Linked DNA regions of Lewinella sp. 4G2. The protein of the gene in region 1 interacts with the protein of each later gene in a pairwise test. Links are inferred from orthologs where the notes say so. Each region holds a gene or a part of one and is shown in the gene's direction. Other genes may lie near its edges. The genes, in order: priA and A3850_RS06775.

Region 1 (8,639 bases):
CATCGCGAGTAAGGACGACGTTCGTGCGCTTCGGAAGCGGCCGGCCGATGCTGCGGAAGGTCTTCCGCCCCATGATAACGGGGTGGCCCAGCGTAACGGATTTGAAAAACTTGAGATCGGCCGGTAAGTACCAGGGGATGTCCCCATCTTTGCCGATGGTACCTTTTCGGTCCGTCGCAACGATGGCGGATAGTTGGGGGGCTTGCCGGCTTGTACTCATGGCGTGAAGGTATAAAGCGACCGGCCAAAGCGACCGCCATTGCCAGGAAGAAAACGGTGCGGCACCAGAAAATGACGGGCTAGTGGTTCAACTATCTGCCCTGGCTCAACGTACTTTTACAACAAATACTTTCAATTTGCCTGCTCCTCCAACTACGCCAGACGACCTCAGCCAAGCCGGCACGGTGTACGCGGAGGTGATCGTACCACTTGCGGTGAAGGATACCTATTCCTTCGCCGTACCCGAAGAATTGGTGGGTGGGGTGAAGCGTGGTCTCCGCGTTGAGGTACAGTTCGGTAAGAACAAGCACTATACCGGGATTATTGATCGGCTCCACGCGCAGCGGCCGGACCACCAGGTAAAGGAGATTCTCAGCGTCATCGACGTGGAGCCCTCCGTCACCGAAAAGCAACTCCAACTCTGGCGGTGGATGGCGGACTATTACGTCTGCAACATCGGCGAAGTGATGACGGCCGGCCTACCAAGCCACCTGAAACTGACGAGTGAAACCATCGTCACCCTCGGGCCGCTCTTCAGCGAAGACGCTACCGAACTGGACGACGAGGAATACATGATCGTGGAAGCCCTGACCATCCAGCAGGAGCTCTCCCTGAAAAACATTCAGGACATCCTCCAGCGCAAGGTGATTCTCCCCGTCATCCGGCGGCTGATCGATCGGCGGGTAATTCTATTACAAGAGAACCTGGTGGAGCGCTATAAGGCCAAAAAGATCGCCTGTGTCCGCCTAACCGAACAATTCACTCCGGAAGAAACCTGGAACGATGCCTTCGAACTCGTTTCCCGCTCCGAAAAGCAAACGGAAGTATTGCTGGAGTACGTCCAACTCTTCCGCACCATCCCCTTCGTCCGGCGGGCGGACCTCACCAAGCGGACGGGAAATTCATCTTCCGTGATCAATCAAATGGTCAAAAAGGGCGTCTTCGAACTCTACGAACAGGAGATCAGCCGCATCTCCGCCGCCGAATCGATTCAGGATGGGAATCACCCCTTAAGCCCCCAGCAAACTTCCGCCCTGAGTGAGATTCGGGATGCGCACGCCGCGAATAAGCCCGTACTCCTCCACGGCGTTACCGGCAGCGGGAAGACCAGGGTGTACGTGGAACTGATTAAGGAAACGCTGGACCGGGGGCAGCAAATGCTCTACCTCTTACCGGAAATTGCCCTGACGAGTCAGATCGTCAAACGCATCCAACAGGTGTTGGGGGATAAAGTCGTCGTCTACCACAGCCGCCTCAGCAGCATGGAACGCGTGGAGATCTGGCAGGCGGTACTGCGGGGGGAGAAATCCATCATCGGCGCCCGGTCGGCGGTCTTCCTGCCCTTTAAAGATCTTGGCTTGGTGGTAGTGGACGAGGAGCACGACCCCAGTTTCAAGCAGCAGGAGCCCAACCCGCGCTATAATGGCCGGGACGTTGCAGTCTTCCTGGCTCACCTGCACGGCGCCAAAACCATTCTCGGAACGGCTACGCCCAGCCTCGAAAGCTGGGAGAATACCACCCGGGGGAAGTACCGGCTGGTGAGTATGCCGGAGCGGTTTGGAGGCATCCAACTCCCCAAAATGTTGGTCGCCAACGCCCGGGAGACCAACGAGAAGGGAGTAGCTCACCCGTTCTTCACCCCTACCCTGCTCACTGAGATCAAAGCGACGCTGGCGCGTGGGGAACAAGTGATTTTGTTCCAGAACCGTCGGGGTTTCGCCCCCACTTACTTCTGCCCGACCTGCGACCTCACGGTACAGTGCGTCAACTGCGACGTGAGCCTGACTTACCACCGGTACCGGGACCAATTACGTTGCCACTGCTGTGGCTACTCCCGCTCCAAACCAGATTCCTGCCCGGCCTGCAATAGCGTGGGCATGAAGCTCAGCGGTACCGGCACCGAAAAGATAGAGGATGAGCTCAAGATCTTCCTCCCGGAGGCACGAATCGCCCGCATGGACCTCGATACTACCCGTGGTAAGGAAGCCCTCGGTAAACTCATCGGCCGCTTCGAAGCCGGGGAACTGGACATCCTCGTAGGCACCCAAATGGTCACGAAAGGCCTGGACTTTGAGCGGGTCGGCCTGGTGGGCATCATCAACGCCGATCAGATCCTGCATTACCCGGACTTCCGGGCCGATGAACGAGCCTATCACCTCATGACCCAGGTTGCCGGACGAGCGGGCCGTCGCCACCGGCGCGGGAAGGTCATTATCCAGGCAATGGATCTGCAGCACGTCATCCTGAAAAACGTGGTCGGGGGAGAGTGGAAGGAATTCATCGATCGGGAACAGACCAACCGCCGGGAAGCGGCCTTCCCACCCTACGTAAAAATGATGCACCTGCAACTCCGCCACCCACAACGGGGCAGGACCGAGGAAGCCGCCAAGTTGTTACATTCCTGGCTGGCGCCGGTGCTAGGCGGAATGATCACGGCCCCCTTCGAACCCAGCGTCGCGCGGTTGCGGACCTATTACTTACAGGACATGGTCGTCCGTGTCCAACCCATCCCCAGCGAGGTGAAGCGGGTGAAGGGTATTTTGCGCAAGGCCATCGCTCACCTGAACGTAGCACCGAAGCTGACGGGGGTGAGGGTGGTGTTGGACGTAGATCCTTATTAGATTTTAGACGCTAGAAGTTGGATTTTATACAATCTTGTGCCTAACCAAATAGCGTTGACAGATTAATAATGAAGTCGCGCCATTACGCACGACGGTTTTTAAATTTTTCCTCAGTTAGGTACTTGACACCGGCGGGGAGTATTTGCCCACGCCCCTCACGGGCATACTTGCCGGGCGTGGGTAAATACTTCACGACGGTTGGGCACAGGTCTTCATTCACCCCCTGGCCGTCCTTGATCAAGAGCGCATAGCGGTAGCCTGGCTGATCCGATCGCCAGCCGGCCACAAAGGCTTTGGGACTGCTTCGCAACGGCAACCTTCCGTGGATCCGTTTGGTATTATAGTGCTTCACGGCTCTGTTTACCAGGCGCTTTAGCTGGTCAAAGTCTTTGGGTTGCCAGTGGTCGAGGTACTCTTGTTTGATCACACCGTTGAGGCGTTCAGCGTAAGCATTGTCCAGCGCTACGTCGCACATACTACTTGAGATGCCTCTGCTACGCAGTCGTTCGACGAACTGACGACTACGATACTGCGAACCACCATCGCTGTGGAAGATGAGACCCTGTAGATCTGACTGACCACACTGGCGAAAAGCGCTTTCCAAGGCAGCGATGTTTGCCGTTGCCAGTAGGTGTTTGCTCGTATGGACACCTACGATCTGACGGCTATAAACGTCAATGATGAAGGTGATGTAGTAAAAGCTATTGTTGATGCGATAGTACGTCGTATCGCTCTGCCATACTTGGTTAACCCCATTGATAATCAGTTCTTTAATTAAATTAGGATAGCGATAGGACCCCGATCGGGTTACCCGCACGTAGTTGCGTTTACGGACTAGGGCATAGCCACGCCGGGTCATCTCACGGCAGAATGCGTTGCGCGAGATATGCCGCGGCCGTAGCATACTCCAGGCTTTCTGTAGGCCCAGGCCGGGGTGTTCTCTGCGCAACAGTTTTAACTGAGACTCAGCTCCGTTCATGGCATCCTCGTACTTAGCTCGGCGCTTCCAAAAAGCAGCGTGAGCTTGTCGACTAACGCCCAAGGCTAAATAGATCGTTTGCTTCGTCATTGGCTCTTCTTTTTGCTCGAAGAGTCGGCTGAGCGCAGTGTGGAAGCAGCTTTTTTTTTGAACTCCGGCATCTCCTCTTCGTAAATGGCCAGCATTCTCGTTTTGTGGTCAAGTTGAATGGCCATCCGACCGAGGAGGGCTTGCTGTTCGGCGAGCTGACGTTGCAGTTCTGCAAGCTTAGCAGTTTGACTATTGGGGACTTCGACGATAACGGCATTCTTCTTGGCCATGCTACTGTATTTAGCGATCCAGTTGTAGATCGTTTGATAAGATACGCCGTAAAGCTGGACCATTTGCTTGACACTAAAGGTGCCCTCCTCAAAATCTTTGACGCGGGCTCGTTTGAAGCACTCGCCGTAGCGCTTGGTGGGACGGATCTTCCGATTTTTTGTTGACATTTCGATGCATTGGTGTCAACGTATTTGGTTTAGGACATCTAGCGTCTAAAATCTAGGTTCCAGCGTCTACCATTTTACTGCTTGCGCACCTTCCCGCCGGAGCTGGCGTCAGAATTGACCTGAGCAGGAGTCCCGGAATACCGGATGCTTCCACCAGAGCTTGCGTCGGCCCGCAACTTTTCGGTGACGTGGATCTCAATGTCGGCGCCGGAGCTGACGTCTGCATCGACTTCCTGTGCAGTGGCTTCGGTGGCGTCAACATTTGCGCCGGAACTAGCTTCGGCACGGAGGCGATTGATGGTTCCTTTGACAATGACTTCGCCGCCACTACTGGCGTCTATCCGTGCTGCTTCACCGGAGAACATGACGCGTACTTTGGATCCACTGCTGCTTTCCAGGCGCAGCGTCTCTCCCCGGAAACTGCCTTTGGTGTAAATGTCAGCGCTACTTGAGGCGTCTACCTTGGTCAGTTCCGGCATGGTGATGTATACCTCAATATTTTCCTTCTGGCGGACCTGCACCTTATCCCTGAAACCAATGTCAAGCGTCGTTCCGAGCACCTTGGTTTCGATGTATTCCATCAGATTGCTTTCCGCCTTGATGAGGACGGAAAATTCGTTCCCCTGAGTGATTTCCACATTCATGCTGCAGCAGGCCTTGATGCCATCAAAATCTTCGAGGTCGCGTTTGTCTTCAGTTACCTCGCCGTTTCCGCGAATGGTTTTGTTCCACCCCCAGTTCTGAGCCTGGGTGCTGGCGGTGGTGAATAGGGTAACGAGGAGGAGCGTGTATAGAATTCTCATAGTTCTTATTGGTGTGTTTGGCTTGAAGGACGAGCCAGTCAATCCAGGGTTGCACCAAATATAAAAACGCCGCCCTCCCATTGCTGGGAGGACGGCGCTTTTGTGTTGGATTCGGAGGTAAACACCCGAATGCATCTGGGTGACGGATTAGTCACGGCGATCGCGGCGGTCTCCGCGGCGTCCACCACCACGGCGGTCTCCACGGTCACCACGGTCGCGGCGGGGGCGGTCCTTGGCGGCCTGGCGCTCGGCGGCGAGTTCCTCATCCGTGGGGATGGTTCCGTCGGCGCGGGGCATGATGGCCTTGCGGCTGAGGCGGAGTTTACCGGTGCGCTCGTCGATATCGACGATCTTAAAGGTCACCTCGTCGCCTTCGCTGAAGGCATCCTCAACGTTATCGATGCGGCTGTGGCTCATTTCGGAGACGTGCAGCAGGCCGTCCTTTCCACCCTCGAAGCCTACGAATACACCGTAGGGCATAATGGTCTTGACGGTACCGGTGTAGACACCACCCACTTCGGGAGTAAAGGTGATCTTCTTGATCCGGGCAACGGCGTCGTCGATGCTGTCCTTATCGCTGGAGGCAATGGAAACGTGGCCCTTACCATCGATCTCTTCGATGTTGATGTTGGTACCGGTCATTTCCTGGAGCTCCTGGATGATCTTACCACCAGGTCCGATTACGGCACCGATGTAAGACTTCTCGATGACGAGCTTGACGATCCGTGGGGCGTGGGCCTTCAGGTCGGCAGCGGGCTCAGCGATGGTCTTGGCCATTTCACCGAGGATGTGGAGGCGGCCTTCGCGGGCCTGGTCCAACGCCTGCTGGAGTTGCTCGTAGGGGAGGCCGTCGATCTTGATGTCCATCTGGCAGGCCGTGATACCCTTTTCGGTACCGGTCAGTTTGAAGTCCATATCACCGAGGGCGTCCTCGTCGCCGAGGATGTCGGAGAGGATGGCAATCTTGCCACCTTCAGCGACCATACCCATCGCGATACCGGCAACGGGGCGCTTGAGTTTCACGCCACCATCCATGAGGGCCATGGAGCCGGCACAAACAGTTGCCATTGAAGAGGAACCGTTGGACTCCATGATGTCGGATACCAAGCGGATCGTGTGCGTCATCTCGTCGGGCAGTACCTGGCGGATGGAGCGGTGGGCGAGGTTGGCGTGGCCAACTTCCCGGCGGCCGGGGCCGCGCATTGGCTTGGTCTCACCTACGGAGTAAGCGGGGAAGTTGTAGTGGAGGATGAAGTCCGCGTAGCTGTTTTCGTACGCGATGTCCACCATCTGCTGGTCGGTCTTCGTACCGAGGGTGAGGCTGGTCAGGGACTGGGTCTCACCACGGTTGAAGATGGCCGAACCGTGAGCGGAGGGCAGGTAGTCGATCTCCGTCCAGATATCACGGACCTGGTCGAACTTACGGCCGTCGAGGCGGACGCTTTCGTTGAGCATCAGGTCACGGATGGTCTTCTTCTGGATCTTGTCGTAAGCAGCGCTGAGGTCAGCCTTGTTTTCGGCGACCCACTCTTCTCCTTTTTCTTCGAGGACGGCTTCCTTGTAGTCCGCCTTCACTTGCTTGAAGGCATCCTTACGCTGGGCCTTGTTGAGGGCACCACGGGCAACTTCCTGGATTGCGGCTTTCACCTTTCCTTCCACGTAGTTGATGATCTCTTCGGATACCTGGTGGATATCCACTTCGCGGGTAGTGGCTTTGTCGCCCACCATTTCGCGGAGTTCGAGCTGTGCCTTACACTGGGCCTTGATGGCTTCGTGGCCTACTTTGAGCGCTTCGATAATGGACGCTTCGTCCACTTCCTTGCCTTCACCTTCTACCATCATGATGTTATCCGCGTCGGCGGCAACGATAAGGTCGAGGTCGGCGTCCTTCAGTGCGGAACGGTCGGGGTTAACGACGTACTCACCGTCGATGCGAGCCACGCGGCACTCGGAGATCGGCCCGGCGAAGGGGATGTTCGAGGTGACGAGGGCGGCGGAAGCGGCGAGGCCGGCCAGGGCATCGGGCATCACCTCGGGGTCGAGGCTGATGAGGTTGATGATCACCTGCGTATCGAACATGTAGCCCTTCGGGAAGAGGGGGCGGATGGCACGGTCGACGATCCGCGAGATCAGGATCTCGTAATCGTTCAGGCGGGTTTCGCGGCGGAAGAAGTTACCGGGGATGCGGCCGGCGGCGGCAAACTTCTCCTGGTAATCCACGCTGAGAGGGAAGAAGGACTGGCCTTCGCGCACGCTCGTCCCGGAAACAACGGAACAGAAAAGCATGGTTTTGCCGCACTTTACGACAACGGAACCATTGGCCTGCGTGGCCAACTTACCGGTTTCGATGGTGACTTCCCGGCCGTTCGGCAGGTCGAAGCTCACCGTCATTGGGGTCTTATTACCCATAATATGAATGTGACTTAGTTAAATATTTACGTTTGGTCCGCCAGCCCGTAGGCCGGCCTTATCCACCCTTTACCCGGCACCTGCGGCAGCGCCAAATCGGCATCCCTAATAGAAAGGAATACCAGATCGGCACGTACGTCGATACGCGGTTTGGGGCGCCGCCACGGGAAACGCGTGACGGAGGGAACACAGCCTTGGAGAGGGGGAGTAATTGCCGAAAGGCAGGCCTGAACGTTCGGAACGCTCAAATCTTACGCCGGAGATCCGCTACCGGCCGCCGCACATTTGCGGGCGTAAAGCTATGGTCATCGTGATAATTGGTGCGAAGATAAGCTTTTTTCCCGCCGTAAGAAAAGTATGCCGCCCGACAGGTAAGCGGGGCCTCAACCAGGGAATTAAACCAGCTTGTTGAGCGCAATCACGGTACCCAAGTGCATGGCTTCGTGCACGGAATTGAAGGTGAGCGCATCCTCAACATCCCGCAGCGTAATGCCGTAGCTCGTGGGGTACTCCCGAAAATTGCTGAAGTCGAGGCCGTCCCAATCCTCCCGCAGACGGCGGACGCTCGTGATGAGGCTGCTGAAGATCTCCTCGATCTCTTCTTTGCCGACGGACACCTCCGGCTTGGTCCCCTTGCGGTAGCGCTGGATAAATTCCTTACCGGAAGGACTCGGCAAACCGCTGAGGCCGTAGGTCAGGCCTTCCATGGTGGCGATGACGTGGCCGAGGTTCCAGATGATGTTGTTGTTGAAGCCCGGCGGGATGCGGTTGAGTTGCTCGTCCGTCAGGTCCTTACAGATTTTGATCAGGTTCTTGCGGGTGGCCAGCAGGATGTCGAATTGGGTCATTTCAGCTTAATTGTACGTTCGGAACGAGGAGGCGGCGGTGGCGGTTGAGTGCGGGCAACCCCAGCAGCGTGCGTTGCAAGGCGCGGCCATCGCCCGTCGCCAGGAAGTCGTGTGCAATCCTTTGCGCCCCCGGTTCTGCTAAGATTCCGGCTTCTTCCAGGCGGCGCTTCACCTGGCGGGCCGCCGCCGGGGAGGGGTCGATCACCCGCACGCCGTGGCCGGCCACGGCCTGGATATCCGCCTTTACCATGGGGTAATGAGTGCAGCCCAGG
Region 2 (8,229 bases), 960 kb from region 1 along the record:
GCCGGGCAATACCCCTCCAGGGTCGTGGCCCCAGTTTCAAAGCGGAAAGCCGTTTGTTCGTGGATGATCAGAACGGCGTGATTGGTGACGTCAACATCCCGCTCATCAACGTGCGCTACAACTTTGTTGCTGAGCTGAACGTCCGCCTCATCAGCCCCGCCGGAACCGTGGTGGATCTGTACAAGCAGAATTGCCCAATTTCTACCAATGCCATCATCCTTGGTTTCGACGATGATGCGCCGGACAACATCACCTGCCCACCGGATCAGGCGATCGTGCAGCAGCCCGTAGGCTCCCTGGCCGATCTGGTCGGTGAGCGCGTGTTTGGTGATTGGATCCTGGAAGTTGAGGTACTGGAGACCGGTGGATCCGCCGGTGCCATTGAAGATTGGAGCATCCAGTTCTGTACGGCCACCACGCCGGAAGCGCCCGAGCGCATTGCTAACAACGCCACCCTCGTGCCCCCGCTGGCGCGTAACCACATCTTGCAGGCGGACCTGGAAGCTACCAGCAGTGAGTTTGGTGACCGCGACGTCGTTTACACGTTGACTGAACTTCCGGAAGTAGGTCGCCTGCTACTCTACGGCCGTGAACTTGGCCTGGGGGATACTTGGCGCCAGAAGGACATCAACGTGGTTGGCCTTAAGTACGAGCACCTTGATGACTCTAAAGACGAAGACTTCTTTGGTTTTGTGATCACCACGCCGAACGGTGGTTACCTACCGATCGTGGACCACGATATCATTATCGATCCGGACGCCGTCGTGGTTTCCAACGATGACGTTAGTGCTCTCGAGGCTGGGTTAGAGGTCTTCCCCAACCCAGTAGCCAGTGAATTGAACGTGCGCTGGTCCGCCCAGGTGAACCGCACCATCGACGTGGAATTGTTCGACCTGAACGGTCGCCGTCTGCAAACCCGCCGCGTGGAGGGATTGACGGGCGCTACTACCATTAATACTTCCACCCTGGCCAGCGGCGTTTACTTGCTGCGCGTGGATGGAGCCGTCCGGCGGGTAGTTAAGCAGTAGTTTCGCACGGCGTAAGCTACTTACCTTCGGGCCCGGCCTGGTGATCATCACCGCGCCGGGCCCGACTTATTTGGGGGTGCGGTGAGGCAACGATCCGAAGTGCCAGCGCGTCCTATTAACTCTATTCTTATTCACGACTGTTCGATGCTGAAAAAGCTGGATTGGTACATTGTTGGCAAGTTTCTCCGCACGTTCTTCTTTACGTTGCTGATCTTCTCCATGGTGAGCATCATCATTGATTTTAGTGATAAGACCGAGCGCTTCATCGAATCGGACATCACCAAGTTCGAGATTGCCTTTCAGTACTTCCCCAGTTTCCTGCTCTTCATTATGGGGTTCATCTGGCCCATGCTCTGCCTGATCGCGGTCATCTTCTTTACGGGAAGGATGGCGGCTAATTCGGAGATCATCAGTATTCTCAATGCCGGGGTCAGTTTCCGGCGTTTTCTGCGGCCCTTTATGGTGACGGCGGCTTTCCTCGCCTTTCTGTTCCTGGTGGGCGTTCACTTTGTCATCCCCTGGGGTAATGAGATCCGAACGGACATTGAGCGCACCCACTTTGGCCGCAATCGGGACAAGGGCAAAACGAGCAACGTTCACTTCTTCGTCGCTCCGGGCACGAAAGTGTTCATGACGCACTACAGCAAATTGGATAGTTCCGCCCGCAATTTCCGGATCGAGCACTTCGAGAACAACGAGCTGGTAGCGCTAACGAAAGCCCGTTCGGCCAAGTTTACGCCTGGTGATCCTTCCTTCTGGCGGCTCTCCAACTACGAGCAACGAACGTTTGACGGCATTAACGAAACGTTGGAGGTAGGTGCCTTTGGCCACCTGGACACCGTGCTTAACCTCTTCCCCGCCGACTTCGTGGAGTACAAGGAAGAGCAGCAATCGATGACGACTCCCCAGTTGATCAGGCACCTCAGCAAACAGCAGGCGCGGGGGGCGGGCAACGTCCGTCAGTACCAGGTAGAATTAGCCCGTCGCTCGGCGCAGCCGTTTACGATCTTCATCCTTACGCTGATCGGAGTATCCGTCGCCGGCCGCAAGACCAGGGGAGGGATGGGGATTCAGTTGGCTTTAGGGATCTTCATTGGGGCGCTTTTCGTCTTCGTTACCCAGTTCGCTTCCACCATCACTACTTCTGCCGGGATGCCCATCTACCTGGGGATGTGGATGCCCAACATCATCTTCTTTGCCGCTGCACTCTACTTCGTCCTGAACGCCCAGCGCTGACGGAGTATCCTCTTAGGTACTTACTGCTCCTTTAGACCTTGGAAACTAAGCATCAACGCACTTAGTCCGAATTCCTGCATGCCCGTCATTCACTCTATATCGGGCGTCTCGACTAAGTGGGGGACTCAGAACGTGTCGCTGCCGCAGGTGCAATATTTTGGACCGAATAGTGGACAGGTCCTGAGCGATGATTTAGTCAGCGGATGCTGGATTGGCTGTATGATATCAGGCCTTCAGCAGCTTAGGCAGAGTATTGGACAAGTTAGACAAACGGAACTTCATTGTTACCTGGTCATCTTCCGCCATGCCTATTTTTGTACTCTGATTGAGCTTTGTCGAGCGTTTAAGCACAATAGAATGGCAATCTCTTAGACAAAACAATCTATATTTCATTTTTTACTGAAAGTTCAATTTACGGATGCGCACTGTTAAACAGACGTAAAGCTTTGTTTTACAGAGGTTTGGAGAATAGGCCCTAAGTGATGCAGGGTTAGGATAGATTCCAGTGGGTGCAAAAACCTTGCAATCCATTTAAGTTTTGCCTAAATTTGGTTAGACAAAACCACTAAAGCCTTCTATCATGTCCCAAATGGAATTTTTTACCGAGTTCAATCGGTTAACTACGCTACTTAATTCTTTCGCTTACAATCTGACGAAGAACTCGGAGGATGCGAAGGATCTCTACCAGGAAACTGCCTTCCGCGCCATTACGAACCGGGATAAGTTCAACCCCGGCACTAACCTGAAGGCCTGGCTCTTCACGATCATGAAAAACATCTTCATCAACAACTACCGGAAGAAGATGAAGGCGAACACGATCATGGACAATACGGAGAACCTATACTACCTCAATTCTGGCCGTACCCAGATCGATAATGAGGCGGAGAGCGATATTTTGATCAAGGAGCTGACCGTCCTGATCAATGATTTGGATGATAGTACCCGTATTCCTTTCCTCATGCACTATCAGGGCTTCAAATACCAGGAGATCGCTGACCACCTGGGTCTTCCCCTGGGCACCGTGAAGAGCCGCATCTTCTTTGCGCGTAAAGACCTTAAACTACAAATTGCCCGCCAGTACGGGAAGCTTCGGCAGACCGCCTAAGTGTACTGACTGTCGGCTTACTGTGGTGCATCAGTCCATAACTATTGTGCATGGTAAACTATCAAAACCTATTTCGACCGGGGCGCTACAACGCCCCGGTTTTTTTATGCGACCTTACGACGCACTAATAACTCCACATCGTTGACTAAAGCGGACTGGAAATATTTTCGAACGCAACTTCTGGCGTGGTACCTACCCGAACGGCGGCCAATGCCCTGGAAGGAACACCGCGACGCGTATAACATCTGGTTGAGTGAGATCATTCTGCAGCAAACCCGCGTCGAGCAGGGCCGCGCTTACTACGAGCGGTTTGCCGAGACATACCCTACAGTGGCAGACCTGGCCGCAGCTGATGACGACGCCGTCATGAAACTATGGGAAGGCTTAGGTTACTATTCCCGTGCTCGCAACTTGCTGAGGGCCGCCCGCATGGTGGTAGCCGAATATGGCGGGCAGTTTCCAGATACCGCCGATAAGCTCAGGAAACTTCCCGGCGTCGGGCCGTACACCGCCGCGGCGATAGCCAGTTTCGCCTTCGGTGAACAGGTAGCCGTGGTGGATGGCAACGTATACCGCATCCTCGCCCGCTACGCTGGTAATTCAACACCGATTGATAGCACCCCCGGCAAAAAACTCTTCGCACAGTTGGCGACGGATGCCCTCGGTGACGTACCCGCCGCACGCTTCAACCAGGCGATCATGGACTTTGGCGCACTGATCTGCACGCCAAAACGAGCTAGCTGTAAAGAGTGCCCACTCTCAACTAACTGCAGGGCATTTAACAACGGCCAGGTATACGAGCTACCCGTCAAGCAAAAGACGCTAAAGCGGCGGGACCGCCACTTCCACTACCTCGTCATCAAAGACGATGCCGACCGAACCATCATCCGCCAACGGCAGGGTAAGGATATTTGGAAAGATCTCTACGAGTTCCCACTCATCGAGACCGTCAGTAATGAGGTGGGCACGCAGGAATTGGCCCACCATCCCGATTGGCCCGAATGGCTCCCCGCCGCCGAATTGGAATTCACCAAACGCAGCCAGGTCTATAAGCAACAATTGACGCACCAGACGATCTACGTCAGCTTTCACACCTTTCGTTGGGGATTAATGCCAGGAAGTATTGAAAATTACCTGCTACCCCAAAACAAATTGTTGGATAAATTTGCCTTTCCACGCGTAATCACTAAATATATCGAGGATAAGACCCTACTTTTGGACCTCTTCTGATTACCGATCCCAAGCTCCTCATTTCACCCCTGCTGGCAAATTGCTAGAGGATTCCATTCCGCTAAATCGCACTCTCCATGGTCAATAAAGTTACCCTCATCGGCCGGCTCGGCTCCGACCCCGAAATTCGCACCCTTGAAAGTGGAGTAGCCGTTGGACGTTTCTCCGTAGCTACCTCAGAGAACTACAAGGACCGCAGCGGTGAATGGCAAGAACAGACAGAGTGGCACGACGTCGTCGTCTGGCGCCAGGCCGCCGAGCGCGCCCAACGTTCCCTGCACAAAGGAGTGATGGTCTACGTGGAAGGCAAACTGACGCACCGGAAGTGGCAGGATAAGGAGGGTAACAACCGGAAAACCACCGAAGTCGTGGCGAACTACTTCCGGGTGCTCGTCAACCCTAACGCTGGTGAAGGAGGTCCACGCCCCTCTTTGGCTGACGCACCTCCAGTTTACACTCCCGAAAACAACGCCCCGGCGGCTCCCCAAGCTACGGCGGCTACCCCTGCCCAAACTCCCGCATCGCAGGCACCAGCCGCTCCCGCCATTGACGACGACGGAGAGGACCTACCATTTTAATCCTCAGTAAAATAATTGACTAGGTAAGTGGCTCAGCGTACTGCAACTCGAGCATGAATACCATCCATTTAGCCGTAAGTACTTACACGAGTATACAAGGGGTGCCCCGTGAATAGGGAGGTTGTAGGCTGATGTTCAACCGTAGCCATTCTTCACCCCGCGGGTTACCGGGCTGCCCTATCTTTGCAACTTCACCATCCTGCGCGTGGGCGCACTGCATTGGACCCAACCGGTTTATCCTACCTTTTTGAATCTACCCTCCTGCTCAGCTTCACTTCGACGCTGATCTTCGGTGGTGGAGGAATCGTGCTGCTCTTATTGTTGTCCGGGCTCGTGTCCGGCTCCGAAGTAGCTTTCTTTTCGCTGACGGATAATGATTACGAAGATTTCGCCGAATCCCCCACGCCGGCCAGCCTGACGCTGATTGACTTCCGGGAGCGGCCGCGGCAGTTATTGGCAACGATCTTGATCGCCAACAACTTCATCAATATTGCGATCGTCCTGATCTCGGAGGTGCTACTGCGGGCGCTGTTCCCTGAATCTATTTTCACCAATTGGGCTACTGGCATCCTTTCGTTCCTGGATCAATTTGGTCTTGCCATTAACCCTGAAGGTTACTTCTCAGCGGAACCACTGGCTGGAGCGATTCGCTTCACCGTTACCGTGGTTGGAGTGACGTTTCTATTGGTACTTTTTGGAGAGGTAGCGCCAAAAGTCTACGCCCGTATGAACCGGGTGGAACTGGCTTCCCTCATGGCCCGCCCGGTCAACTTTTTGATGAGCCTGTTCAAACCAGTGTCCGTTCTCCTCGTGAATGGAGCTTCCATTATCGAACGCCGGCTGGAAAGCCACACCAACGACAATTTTTCGCCCACCCAGCAAGACATCGATGAGGCCATTGACCTCACCGTACAGCAGGAGGAGAACGGGGAGGAGAGCCAACAGGATGTATTCCTCCTCAAACAGATCGTCCTCTTCGCCAACGTGACCGTCCGCCAGATCATGCGCAGCCGGGGAGACGTGGTGGCCGTCGACCAGAGTGCGAACTACCACGAGTTGCTAGACCGCGTCCGGGAACACAGTTACAGTCGAATTCCCGTCTTTGAAGACGACTTTGATAAGGTGCGGGGAATCCTGTACGTGAAGGACCTGCTTGGTTACCGCTACGAAAGTGCTGACTTCGACTGGTTGAGCCTCGTCCGGCAAGAAGTGCTGTACGTACCCGAGAACAAGAAGGTGAGTGATCTGCTAAAGGAATTCCAACAGCAAAAGATGCACATGGCCATCGTCGTGGATGAGTACGGCGGCACGGAGGGCATCGTCACCCTCGAGGACGTCATGGAAGAAGTGATTGGTGACATTCAGGACGAGTTTGACGAAGGGGATGAGATCGTCTTCAACAAGATCGATGACTACAACTTTGAATTTGATGGCAAAACGTTGCTGAATGACGTCTGCCGGGTCCTCGATCTCAGTACCACCACCTTTGACGAGCTGAAGGGCGAGGCTGAATCTCTCGCCGGTATCATTCTGGAGACCATCGGCCACTTCCCCGAGCCCGGGCAAGAGATCAAGATTGGGGAATACACCCTCAAACCACTCTCGGTCACCTCCCGGCGGATCGAGGAGGTACTCATCACGCTTCCGGAGACGTCAGCCAGTGAAGAAGGTGAGGATTAGGCTGGCAATTGGCAACTGTTACTCGCCCTTTTTGCATTGCACCTGCGGCAGCGACACGAAGTAAGTCCCGCACTTAGTCGGGGCGCCTGACAATTTTAGAAAAAGAGAAAACAGCAAAGATTTTTTATAACTGCTCTTGCAAATAACAAATAGCGGGTCGTACATTTGCACCCGCATTGAGAAACTGCCTCAGTAGCTCAGTTGGTTAGAGCGGCGGACTGTTAATCCGTAGGTCGAAGGTTCGAGCCCTTCCTGAGGCGCATTTAAAAAGCCGAGTACGATGATTCGTGCTTGGCTTTTTTCGTTTAGGCCATTAAACCTTATTCCCGTTTTGGGGTAGCACCACTGGCCTTTGCTCCATAAATCAACTTCCAAGCACTTACCGTATGTCCGCCCTCCTTTCCATTGGTACCATTGCATTCGACGACGTTTACACCCCCTACGGTGAAGTAAAAATGATCGAAGCCGGGTCCTGCACCTACATCGCCATGGCGGCGACGCATTTCTGCAAGCCGGTTCAGCTCGTATCTATCATTGGTGACGATTACAACCAGGATTTTCTGGCCGACCTGAAACGCCGCGGGTCTGACCTCGACGGCGTCGAGGTAGTGGAAGGCGGCAAGTCCTTCTTCTGGGCCGGCAAGTACCACGACGACATGATGGGCCGCGATACGCTCGATACCCAACTGAACGTACTGGAGCACTTCGACCCGAAACTGCCCGCTAGCTACCGGACGACCGACTACGTGATGCTCGGCAATCTCAGCCCGCAGGTACAGTCCAGCGTGATCGACCAGTTAGAAACGAAGCCTAAGCTCATCGCGCTCGACACGATGAACTTCTGGATGGACATCGCCATGGAGCCACTGAAGGATGTCCTCAAGCGAATCGACGTGCTGATCATCAACGACGAGGAAGCCCGCCAACTCTCCGGCGAACTGAGCTTGCTTAAGGCTGCCGCCAAGATCGTCGAGATGGGTCCACGCATCCTCATCATCAAGAAAGGAGAGCACGGCGCACTACTGTTTGACGGCGACAGAGTCTTCTCCGCCCCCGCCCTCCTACTACCTCAGGTAACGGACCCAACCGGCGCCGGCGACACTTTTGCCGGTGGCTTCATGGGCTACCTCGCCTCGACGGACGATACCAGTTTCGAAAACCTCAAGCGCGCCATTATCTACGGTTCGGCAATGGCCAGTTTCGTGGTGGAAGACTTCGGTACCCGCCGCATGCAGGGCTTGACCCGGGCGATGATCGATGGCCGCGTACAGCAGTTCGTCGAGTTGATCGGAGTTGATATTTAAACTATCCCCGCTCCCTTGGCCAACTTCCTCGATAAACGACTGGCAGCCATCCGGGCTACGGGTACTTT

Evidence for each region.
Region 2: the proteins of priA (region 1) and A3850_RS06775 interact in binary tests that used the Escherichia coli proteins (3 or more experiments, as listed by UniProt). The link is inferred for Lewinella sp. 4G2 from one-to-one orthologs.

Annotation. Positions count from the first base shown.
Region 1 is NZ_LVWJ02000014.1:425,489-434,127, forward strand. What follows is about bases 1-3,098. They hold priA (primosomal protein N'), read left to right. Parts: upstream 1-356; coding sequence 357-2,840; downstream 2,841-3,098. Other genes in these bases: A3850_RS03290 (dihydrofolate reductase), read right to left, coding at 1-220; A3850_RS03300 (IS3 family transposase), read right to left, coding at 2,923-3,098. In the rest of the region: more of A3850_RS03300, read right to left, coding at 3,099-3,909; A3850_RS03305 (transposase), read right to left, coding at 3,906-4,307; A3850_RS03310 (head GIN domain-containing protein), read right to left, coding at 4,382-5,110; A3850_RS03315 (polyribonucleotide nucleotidyltransferase), read right to left, coding at 5,258-7,519; A3850_RS03320 (DinB family protein), read right to left, coding at 7,915-8,367; murI (glutamate racemase), read right to left, coding at 8,369-8,639.
Region 2 is NZ_LVWJ02000014.1:1,381,523-1,389,751, reverse strand. The notes cover bases 3,739-6,426. They hold A3850_RS06775 (single-stranded DNA-binding protein), read left to right. Parts: upstream 3,739-4,676; coding sequence 4,677-5,177; downstream 5,178-6,426. Other genes in these bases: gldE (gliding motility-associated protein GldE), read left to right, coding at 5,361-6,426; mutY (A/G-specific adenine glycosylase), read left to right, coding at 3,739-4,599. In the rest of the region: A3850_RS06795 (reprolysin-like metallopeptidase), read left to right, coding at 1-1,028; A3850_RS06790 (LptF/LptG family permease), read left to right, coding at 1,173-2,264; A3850_RS06785 (RNA polymerase sigma factor), read left to right, coding at 2,845-3,369; more of mutY, read left to right, coding at 3,511-3,738; more of gldE, read left to right, coding at 6,427-6,857; A3850_RS06760 (PfkB family carbohydrate kinase), read left to right, coding at 7,244-8,161; A3850_RS06755 (aminotransferase class I/II-fold pyridoxal phosphate-dependent enzyme), read left to right, coding at 8,177-8,229. UniProt on the Escherichia coli protein: Plays an important role in DNA replication, recombination and repair. Binds to ssDNA and to an array of partner proteins to recruit them to their sites of action during DNA metabolism. Acts as a sliding platform that migrates on DNA via reptation.